Regions from separate parts of the Microbaculum mangrovi genome, predicted to be linked through region 3. Evidence: riboswitches for the same ligand, from Rfam matches in the RefSeq annotation. Region 3 holds a riboswitch; each other region holds the start of a gene.
The links. Region 3 has a riboswitch for cobalamin ahead of ACSF9G_RS20690 (TonB-dependent receptor plug domain-containing protein). Riboswitches for the same ligand answer to the same signal wherever they lie in the genome.
Positions count from the first base shown of each region.

Region 1: linked by a shared signal. The riboswitch ahead of ACSF9G_RS03880 (CbtB domain-containing protein) and the one ahead of ACSF9G_RS20690 (TonB-dependent receptor plug domain-containing protein) in region 3 are both predicted to bind cobalamin.
Region 2: linked by a shared signal. The riboswitch ahead of ACSF9G_RS03910 (DUF1636 family protein) and the one ahead of ACSF9G_RS20690 (TonB-dependent receptor plug domain-containing protein) in region 3 are both predicted to bind cobalamin.

Region 1 is NZ_JBPODT010000001.1:803,468-806,733, reverse strand. Features, by position in the region: gene cobD (threonine-phosphate decarboxylase CobD) at 1-1,017, shown strand, start outside; cobalamin riboswitch at 1,067-1,291, shown strand; gene ACSF9G_RS03880 (CbtB domain-containing protein) at 1,330-1,506, shown strand; gene ACSF9G_RS03875 (CbtA family protein) at 1,514-2,200, shown strand; gene ACSF9G_RS03870 (YbaK/EbsC family protein) at 2,295-2,768, opposite strand; gene ACSF9G_RS03865 (ATP-binding protein) at 2,925-3,266, shown strand, end outside.
Region 2 is NZ_JBPODT010000001.1:809,144-812,409, forward strand. Features, by position in the region: gene ACSF9G_RS03895 (cobyric acid synthase) at 1-25, opposite strand, end outside; gene cobO (cob(I)yrinic acid a,c-diamide adenosyltransferase) at 189-806, opposite strand; gene cobU (bifunctional adenosylcobinamide kinase/adenosylcobinamide-phosphate guanylyltransferase) at 803-1,330, opposite strand; cobalamin riboswitch at 1,380-1,598, shown strand; gene ACSF9G_RS03910 (DUF1636 family protein) at 1,738-2,145, shown strand; gene cobW (cobalamin biosynthesis protein CobW) at 2,142-3,194, shown strand; gene cobN (cobaltochelatase subunit CobN) at 3,196-3,266, shown strand, end outside.
Region 3 is NZ_JBPODT010000004.1:835,407-838,672, forward strand. Features, by position in the region: gene ACSF9G_RS20685 (M24 family metallopeptidase) at 1-695, opposite strand, end outside; cobalamin riboswitch at 1,242-1,440, shown strand; gene ACSF9G_RS20690 (TonB-dependent receptor plug domain-containing protein) at 1,559-3,266, shown strand, end outside.

The DNA.
Region 1 (3,266 bases), on a different contig from region 3:
ACGGCTAGCACGTTCGCGCACGTCCCGGCAGGGGGGGAGATTGCTCATGGCGGGCGCCTGGCCGAGGCGCGGCGGCTGTTCCCCGGTGCGCCCGAGCTGATCATCGACCTGTCGACCGGCATCAATCCGCGGCCCTATCCGGTTCCCGATGTCCCGGCGGAGGTCTGGGCGCGATTGCCGGAACCGTCGGATGCGGCGGCCCTGGAGACCGCCGCCGCGGCTGCCTATGGCGGCGATCCGACGCGGGTTGTCGCCGCGCCGGGCACGCAGGTGCTGATTTCGCTGCTGCCGCGCATCGTGCCGTTGACGTCCGTCGCCGTCGTCGGGCCGACCTATGCCGAGCACGCCGCCGCCTGGGCGCAATCGGGTGCGGCGGTCACGGAGGTTGGCTCGCTCGAGGCGGCAGCCGGACATGACGGCATCGTCCTGTGCAATCCCAACAATCCCGACGGACGACGGACGGATCCGGAAACTTTGGCGGCGCTGGCCTCGGAGCTCGCCGCGCGCAACGGCCTGCTCGTCGTCGACGAGGCCTTCGCCGACCTGGAGGACGGGCCGCTGAGCCTGATCCCCGACCTCCCCGGCGCGGGCGTGGTGGTGCTGCGCTCCTTCGGCAAGACCTACGGGCTCGCCGGCCTGCGGCTTGGCTTCGCGGTGGCCGGGCCGGACCTGGCGGTGAAGATCCGCGCCGCGCTGGGGCCGTGGGCGGTGTCGGGGCCGGCGATCGGGATCGGGCGCCGGGCCCTGGCCGATGCCGGCTGGCTGGCTGAGACACGGGCCCGGCTGGACGAGGACCGGCAACGCCTCGACGATCTTCTCACGCGTGCGGGGCTCGCCGTCGTCGGCGGGACGCGCCTTTACCGGCTCGCGGAAAGCGCGCGGGCGCCGGCGGTTTTCGACCGGCTGGGACAGGCGGGGATCTTCGTGCGTCGTTTCGCCTATCGCCCGGACTGGCTGCGGTTCGGGATGCCCAGCGACGAGTCCGCGTGGGTGCGGCTTGCGGCGGCGCTGGGATGAAACGCGGCAACGCCCTCGACGGACGCAATCCGGTTCGATAGTGTCCGACTCGGATCGGTCCCGGACAGGCTGGCCTGAAAAGGTTCAGTCCAACGGGCGCAAAAGGGAACGCGGTGCCGGCCTGTCTCGACAGGACTTACCGAAAGCCGCGGCTGTCCCCGCAACTGTGGGCGCCAAGCCGTTCCTCCGTCATCCCACTGGCTTGACGCCGGGAAGGGGGAGGAAGGGCGCTAAAGGCGCGAGCCAGGAGACCTGCCGGTCCGTGGGACAACTCAAGACGCCGCCGGTGGAGCGGCAACACGGGTACATACGATGACTAATCAGACGACGACTTTTTCCCAGCCTCTCGCCTCGACCCGCATCGGTGTCGCGGCCCTGGTGTTCCTGATGGGAGCCGTGCTGGTCTTCGGGGCCGGTTTCGCGCATCCGCAGGCCCTGCATGACGCCGCGCACGACGCGCGTCATGCGATGTCCTTCCCCTGCCACTGATCGCGTCATGCTGATGCGCATATTGGCCGGCGGCCTCATCGGAGGCATCGCCGGGGGTATCGTCGTGGGCGCGATCGAATCCGTCACGACGACACCGCTCATCCTGCACGCCGAGCAGTTCGAGACGACGGACGTGGCAAGCGCCGCGCAGATCCTGCTCGCCCACGTCCATAGCGGCGAGACGGCGGCCGAAGGCGGCGACGCGATGCGGACGATCCTGACCTACACGGCGAGCGTGATCGTCGCGGTCGGCTTCGCCTGGATGCTGCTGGCGGCGATGTTCGTCAAGGGCGCCGAGATCACCGCGCGCAGCGTCATTCCGTGGGCGGTGGCCGGCTTCGTCGCGACCGGGCTCGCGCCGGCCTTCGGGCTCGCGCCCGAGCTGCCGGGCGCCTACGCGGCCGAACTGGAGCTGAGGCAGATCTGGTGGGTCGGCACGGCGGTGGCCACCGCGCTGGGCCTGGCGGCGATCTTCTTCGGCCGGCATGTCGTCTGGTCGATCGTGGGCGTCGGCCTGATCGTGCTGCCGCACGTGATCGGCGCGCCGCACCCCGACGACATGGGCAGCCCCGTGCCGGCAGAGCTTGCCGCCCAGTTCGTGTCGGCCTCGCTGGTGGTTCAGGCGCTGATGTGGGTCGTTCCCGCCGTTATCGCCGGCTTCGCCATCGAAAGGATGCGTCCGGCGGCGGCCTGATCGACGAATTCACGTAGACAATCGAGCCCGCGGGGACCTCCTCGCGGGCTTTTTCGTGGGTTGAGACGGCGGTTCAGGCGTCGGAACAGGGGTGTCAGAACGGATGCCGCCGCGCCTTGGTCGCCGCGGCGAGGGCGTTCGGATCCACCGAGAAGACGCAGCGCGGCGTGCCGGCCGCCGCCCACACGGTGTCGAAGTCGAGCAGCGTCTCGTCGATGACGGTGGGCATCGTATCCGGGTGGCCGAGCGGCGGAATGCCGCCGATCGCGTAGCCGGTGATCTCGCGCACCGCCCGTCCGTCCGGGCGTTTCAGGGGCTCGCCCAGCACCGCGGCCATGCCGTCTTCGTCGACGCGATTGACCCCGGAGACGAGCAGCAGATAGGGCGTTTCCGTCTCCGCGCCCTGAAAAACCAGCGATTTGACGATCTGCGCGACCGCGCAGCCGCAGGCCGCCGCCGCATCCTCGGCCGTGCGCGTCGACTCCGGCATCTCGACGACGGTGATGTCGAGACCCGCCGCCCGCGCGGCGTCGGCGACCCGTCTGGCACTCTCTGGAAGCTCGCTCATGGCGGCGTACCATGGTCGAGCGGCGATCTGCCGTCCACCCGAATTTCGCGGCCGTTTGGAATTCGGCGGCGATCGCCGCATTATCGCGTTGAGCTTGCCCGATTGGAGGTATGGTATTTTGTTTGTCGGGTATCCTTCTGGAGGAAAGGCTCAGTTTTGGCGCTGGATGAGGACGACAAGGCGGCCACAGGCGCGCAGGACCGGATCGAGGGCGCGTTTCAGCTGATCCTCGACAACTGTCCGGTCCCGGTCGTGGCCGCGCGCGTATCGGACGGCGAGGTGCTGTACCAGACGCCGGCCATGGCGGCGATGCTGCGGCTTAAGCCGGGCGATCCGCCGCTCAAGGTCGAGGATTTCGCCATCGACCGCGACGAGCGCGCGGAATGCCTGCGGCTGATCCGGGAGCACGGCAGCGTCGACGATTTCAGGATGCACTTCAGGCGTAGCGACGGGAGCCGGTTCGTCGGGTCGATGTCGGCGCGCTTCGTCGAGATCGGC
Region 2 (3,266 bases), on a different contig from region 3:
GGAACATGATGGCCCGGGCGGTCATCGCATGGGGGCTCCCGAGCAGATCGACCGAACGAGAACGCTACCGCGCGGCACGTCCCCTCCCCACTGGCCCTTGCGGGCGGTGCCTGAGCGCCGCCCGCTCCGATCCCGCCGGCAATGCGGGACCGACGGGGCAGATCGCCGGCGCCCGGCACGACGCGTCCTCAAAACTCGATGCCCTCCTGCGCCTTCACGCCGGCGGCGAAGTGGTGCTTGACCAGGGTCATCTCGGTGACGAGGTCGGCGGCCTCGATCAGTTCCGGCTTGGCGTTGCGGCCGGTGACGACGACATGCAGGTCCGGCCGGCGGTTCTTGAGCGTCTCCACCACCTCGTCGAGCGGCAGGTAATCGTATCGCAGCGCGATGTTGAGTTCGTCGAGCACGACCAGCGCCATCTCGGGATCGGCCATCAGCGCCCTGGCCTTTTCCCAGGCCTTCCCGGCGGCCGCGATGTCGCGCGCCTTGTCCTGGGTCTCCCAGGTGAAGCCCTCGCCCATGGTGTGCCACGCGACGAGATCGCCGAACTTTTCCAGGACCACCCGCTCGCCCGTCGACCAGGCGCCCTTGATGAACTGCACGACGCCGACCTTGCGGCCGTAGCCGACCATCCTGAGGGCCAGTCCGAAGGCCGCCGTCGACTTGCCCTTGCCCGGGCCGGTGTTGACGATCAGCAGGCCCTTCTTCTCGATCGTCTTGGAGGCGACCTCGGCGTCCTGCACTGCCTTGCGCTTCTCCATCTTCGCGCGGTGGCGGGCGGTCTCGTCGGGCTTCTCGTCTGTCATGTCTCGTCCTTCATCACCATCGGCAGTCCCGCCACCATGAAGACCACGCGCGCGGCCTGCCGCGCAATACGCTGGTTGAGCCGCCCCTGCGCGTCGCGGAAGGCGCGGCCGAGCGGGTTGTCGGGCACGATACTCAGGCCCACCTCGTTGGAAACGAGCACCGTTGTCGCATCCCGGGCGGCCAGCGCGGCGTCTAGATTGTCGATGGCGGCGGCGACGTCGTGCCCGCCGAGCATGAGGTTCGACAGCCACACCGTCAGGCAGTCGGCCAGGACCGGCGCGGCGGCGGGGGCGTCCCGGATCGCCTCGGGCAGCGCGAGCGGGGCCTCGACGGTCCGCCAGCCCTCGCCCCGGCGCGCGCGGTGCTCGGCGATTCGCGCCTCCATCTCCGCGTCGAAGGCCTGCGCCGTCGCCAGATAGACCCACGGCGCCGGCTGCGCCCGCACCATGTCTTCGGCGTACCGGCTCTTGCCCGACCGCGAACCGCCGAGCACCAGGCTGAGATGGGAATGGCTATCCAAAATGCGCCTCTTTGCGTCGTTGCCAGCCCGATTGACTCGCCCCCGGCAAGGCAATAGTCAATCCGGTGACGGTCCTTCCTGTTGAGGAAGGTGAAAAGGGAACGCGGTGCCGAAGGAAGCTTCGAATGCCGCGGCTGCCCCCGCAACTGTAGGCGGAGAGCCGCCCGTCTGATGTCCACTGGGCGACGTGCCACGTCGTGGCGCCCGGGAAGGCGACGGGTAAGCGAGACGATCCGCGAGCCAGGAGACCTGCCGTCCAGGACTGACCGCGACGTCGGGCGGGGTGCGCCGGCAATTCGCGGACGACCGACCCGAGATGTCGGCGTAGTTCCCACAAGGCGTCGCCTGCGGAACGGACCACGCACCCTGGACAGCGCGATGATCGCGCCAACAACGAGGGAATTGAAGCGGTGGCCCGACCCTTCCTTTACGTCTGCACCACCTGCAAGCAGGACGGCGCGCCCCTGGCCGAGGGCGAGACGCCGCCCGGCAAGCTGCTCTACGAGGCCGTCGCCGAAAAGCTCGCCGCGATGGGCGACGCCGCGCCCGTCGACGTCGAACCGGTCGTCTGCTTCGCCAATTGCGAGCAGGGCTGCTCCGCCGGCGTCTCCCAGCCGGGCAAATGGGCCTACATGGTCGGCCATATCGGCCCGGAGCACGCCGACGACCTGATCACCTACGCCGCGGCTTACGCGCAATCGGACCGCGGCGCCGTTCTGCGCTCCGGCCGGCCTGAATCGCTGCGCCACGCCATCGTCGGCCGCTTCCCGACCCATCTCGCCTTCCCGCAATCCCCGATAAAGGACGCCGCCGAATGAGTGCGCCTGCCCCCAAGCTCAGCGGAGAGAAGATTCCCGCGACCGTGATCACCGGCTTCCTCGGCGCCGGCAAGACGACGCTGGTGCGCCACGTCCTGGAGAACGCCAACGGCCGCCGCATCGCCATCATCGTCAACGAGTTCGGCTCGCTCGGCATCGACGGCGACCTCCTGAAGAGCTGCGGCATCGCCGGCTGCACCGACGACGACATCGTCGAGCTCGCCAACGGCTGCATCTGCTGCACGGTCGCCGACGACTTCCTGCCGACCATGCAGGCCCTGCTCGACCGCGACGATCCGCCCGAGCACGTGCTGATCGAGACGTCGGGCCTCGCCCTGCCGAAGCCGCTGATCAAGGCCTTCGACTGGCCGACCATCCGCTCGCGCATGACGGTCGACGGCGTCATCGCCGTGGTCGACGGCCCCGCCGTCGCCACCGGCCGTTTCGCCGACGATCCCGACGCCATCGCCCGGCAGCGCGCGGAGGATCCCTCCGTCGATCACGACAACCCGCTCGCCGAGGTCTACGAGGACCAGCTCAACGCCGCCGACCTGATCGTCGTCAACAAGGCCGACCTGCTCGACGCGGCCGGCATCGATGCGCTGAAGCAGGGGATCGCCGGCGCGGTGCCGCGCGCGGTGAAGGTCGTCTCGGCCTACGAGGGCCGCATCGATCCCGCCGTCCTGCTCGGCATCGGCGCCGCCGCCGAGGACGATCTCGACGCCCGCCCCTCGCACCATGACGGCGCCGACGACCACGAGCACGACGATTTCGAGTCCTTCGTCGTCGAGATCGGCGAGATCGCCGACCCCGACACCCTGGTCACCCGCCTCCGCGCGGTCGCCGAGGCGCACGACATCCTGCGCATCAAGGGCTTCGTGCCCGTCAGCGCCAAGCCGATGCGGCTCGCCGTGCAAGGCGTCGGCGGCCGGTTCCGCCACGCCTACGACCGCCCGTGGACGCCGACCGAACAGCGCGTCGGCCGCCTCGTCGTCATCGGCGAGACCGGCCTGGACCAGGCCGCGATCGACGCGGCGATACGAGGCTGACATGCACGTTCTGGTCCGGGAGACACGCGCGCTCGACGAGATCGAGCAGGCGGTCGATCTCGGCCAGACGCC
Region 3 (3,266 bases):
CCAGAGCGCGGCCCGCTGCCGAACATGTTGCGGATGCCGGGGTGGCCGCAGCCGCGCTTCATCAACTCGTAGCACACCACGGCGTCGATCTCGGTCTCCGCCACGCCCGGTCGCATGAAGTCGCGCGCTGCCTCCATCGCTGCCACCGATATCGCAGCCGCCTCGCGGATCACCGCCACCTCGCGCGGGCTCTTGTAGAGCCGCACGTCCTCGATCAGGTCGGAATCCTCGACGATCTCCGCCCCGGCGGCGGCGAAACGCCGGCCGACCGTCCGCACATGGTCGGGATGGCAGCCATAGCCCCAGGTCTGGATTGCCACCCGGCCGCGGCCCCAGCCGCGCGCCAGAAGCTTCTCGGCCAGCTCAACCGCCTGCTCGGCCGCCGGAATGCTGCGTGAGTTGTAGAGAATGTCGGTGATCTGCGGCGTGTTTGAGATCAGAACCTTGTGGCTGGTGTTGTCGAAGAACACGAAGCTGCCGCTGGCGGTGTCGAAGTAAAGCCCGATCACCGCGTGGCGATACTGCCAGATGTGATCGTGCCCCGTTAGGTAGTGATAATCGCGCGGCGCCGTCACCAGCATGCCGTCATAGCCGGCGCGCTCCAGCGCGCGCTGTACCCGCGCCCGGCGCTGCGCATACTCCTCGTCGGGAAACGGTTGCTCCCAGTCGATGCCCTCGCGAATGCCCTTATCCATGCTGTTCTCCCGTTGTTGCGCGCCCGTGCGACGGGCATTTTTTTATAATGCAATAAAAAATATTATCTCAATAATTTTTTCCTCTCTGCACGCCTGTGCCGCCATCAAGTCCCTTCGTTTATCTCCGGGCTTTTCGAGCGTCGGCCTACCGAACCGCCGCTCTCGAAGACTGGCGGCGACTCTGCGTAGCCTGAAATCCAGCGCTCCCCGGACAAACTGAGATCAGTTCGCTTTCGTCTGACATTCTCCGCCAGCCGTCTTCAGGCGATCTACTCGTGAAGCTGTGAATTCATGCCATTGGATTGGCGCTTGGCGGTGCATCTGGCGAAGTGTGGGAGCGTCCGGCCGTCGGGGGCAAACGCGTGATGTCCGGCCGAATCGCCAGCCTCTGCCGAACGTGTAGCGGCAGCTATGTCCGCATCGGCGACAGGGCACGCGGTCCTGTACATATGCGTTCACCCGGCCGGAACCGGGCGGTGCCGTTTGCGCGTGCACGGCTTGGCATCCCCCGCCTTGGCCGCCTAATTGACATATCATCGAAACGTGCCTAGCGTCCTGCGCGACGGTTCCCCTCGGGGATCAAAAGGGAACGCAGTGAGGATCGTTCGATCCGAATCTGCGGCTGCCCCCGCAACTGTAAGCGGATAGTCGTCCGTCAATACGCCACTGGGCCTCGGGCACCGGGAAGGCGACGGATCGGTGACAACCCGCGAGCCAGGAGACCTGCCGTCAGCCGTGGTCACACGCGACGACGTCGGACGGGGTGTTTCGATGGTTGGCAAGCCGCCATCGCTTTCGGGCGATGACCGGCGAGACTTCGTTCGCGGTGACGTGCCACCTGGCGTACCGCCCGAGGTCTTGAAATGCCGAAATCCGTTCTCACCGGCTCGTCCGAGCCGCGACTCCATTCCGTTTCCGTTGTCATCCTGATTGCCGCGCTGGCCCTGGCGCCGGCGCCGCGGGCCTCTGCCCAAGATGCCCAGGAAGCGGATGACGAAACCGCTTTCGACGGTCGCTTCGTGCCCGTCACCGAAGCGGCCGCCGTGGCGCTCGACGAGATCACCGTCAGCCCGAACCGGACCGCCACGCCGGACCGCGCGGTGGGCAGCACGGTCACGGTCATTACCGGCGAAGAGCTCGAGGAGCAGCAAATCCGGGTCGTCTCCGACGTGCTGCGCCAGGTGCCGGGCGTTGCCGTCAATCGCACGGGCGGACTCGGCGACTTCACGCAGGTCCGCATCCGTGGCGCCGAAGGGAACCAGACGATGGTCCGGATCGACGGCATCGAGATGAACGATCCCGCCTTCGGGTCCGAATTCGACTTCGGCAACCTGCTGGTCCAGGACGTCGCCCGCATCGAGGTGCTGCGCGGTCCGCAGAGCGCCCTCTACGGCTCGGATGCCATCGGCGGCGTGATCAATATCGTCACGAAGCGTGGCGACGGGGCGCCGAGCGCCACGGTATCGGCGGAAGGCGGGTCGTTCGGCACCTTCCGCGGCCATGCCTCGGTCAGCGCCAGCGACGACACGTTCGATCTGCTCGTCAGCGCCGTGGGACTGTCCACCGACGGCATATCCAGCGCGGACGAGGCGAACGGAAACGTCGAGAAGGACGCCTACCGGAACGGAACCGGCCTCATCAAGTTCGGGATCCATCCGACCGAGGATATCGACCTGGCATTCGTCGGGCGCGTCACGAACTTCATGCGGGAAGGCGACGCCGACATCGGCGGCATCGGCCCGATCGACGCGTTCAACGATTCGCGCGGCCAGCAGCTGTTCGGCCGGGTCCAGGGCACCTTCCGCATGTTCGAGGGGCGCTGGGAGCACATCTTCGGCGCGACGCGGACGGACCAGACGACGGACTACCTCACCAACAAGGCGGTCACCAGCACGTATCAGGGGGACAAGAACAAGCTGGACTACCAGTCGAATCTCTACCTCGAACAGGAGACGGTGCCGGCGAGCCATACGCTCACGTTTCTGGCCGAACACGAAACCCAAGGCGTCAAGGTGGACGGCCTCTGGTCAAATCTCGACCGGACGATCGAGTCGACGGGACTTGTCGGCCAGTACCAACTCGGTCTGTTCGACAGCCTGTTCGTGACGGCGGCCGTTCGCCACGACGTCAACGATCTCTTCAAGGATGCCGATACCTATCGGCTGACCGGCGCCTACACCATCGACACGACCGGCACCAAGCTGCGCGCCTCCTATGGCACGGGCGTGAAGAACCCGACCATGTTCGAGCTCTACGGATACACGCAGACCTACCGGGGCAATCCCAACCTCAAGCCGGAGCAGGCGGCCGGCTGGGACGTGGGCATCGATCAGGCCCTGTGGGGCGAACGCGTCGTGGCCGACGCCACCTACTTCGATATGCGCATAGCGGATCTGATCACCGGTGCCGGCACGACGTCGGTCAACATGCCGGGCGAGTCCAGGATCCACGGTGTCGAACTCGGTGTCTCGGTGTCGCCTCTCGACAACCTCTTCGTTCGGGCCTCCTACACCTACACCGATGGCAAGGACGCGACGGGTGCAGACCTGGTGCGGCGACCGCCGCATCTGG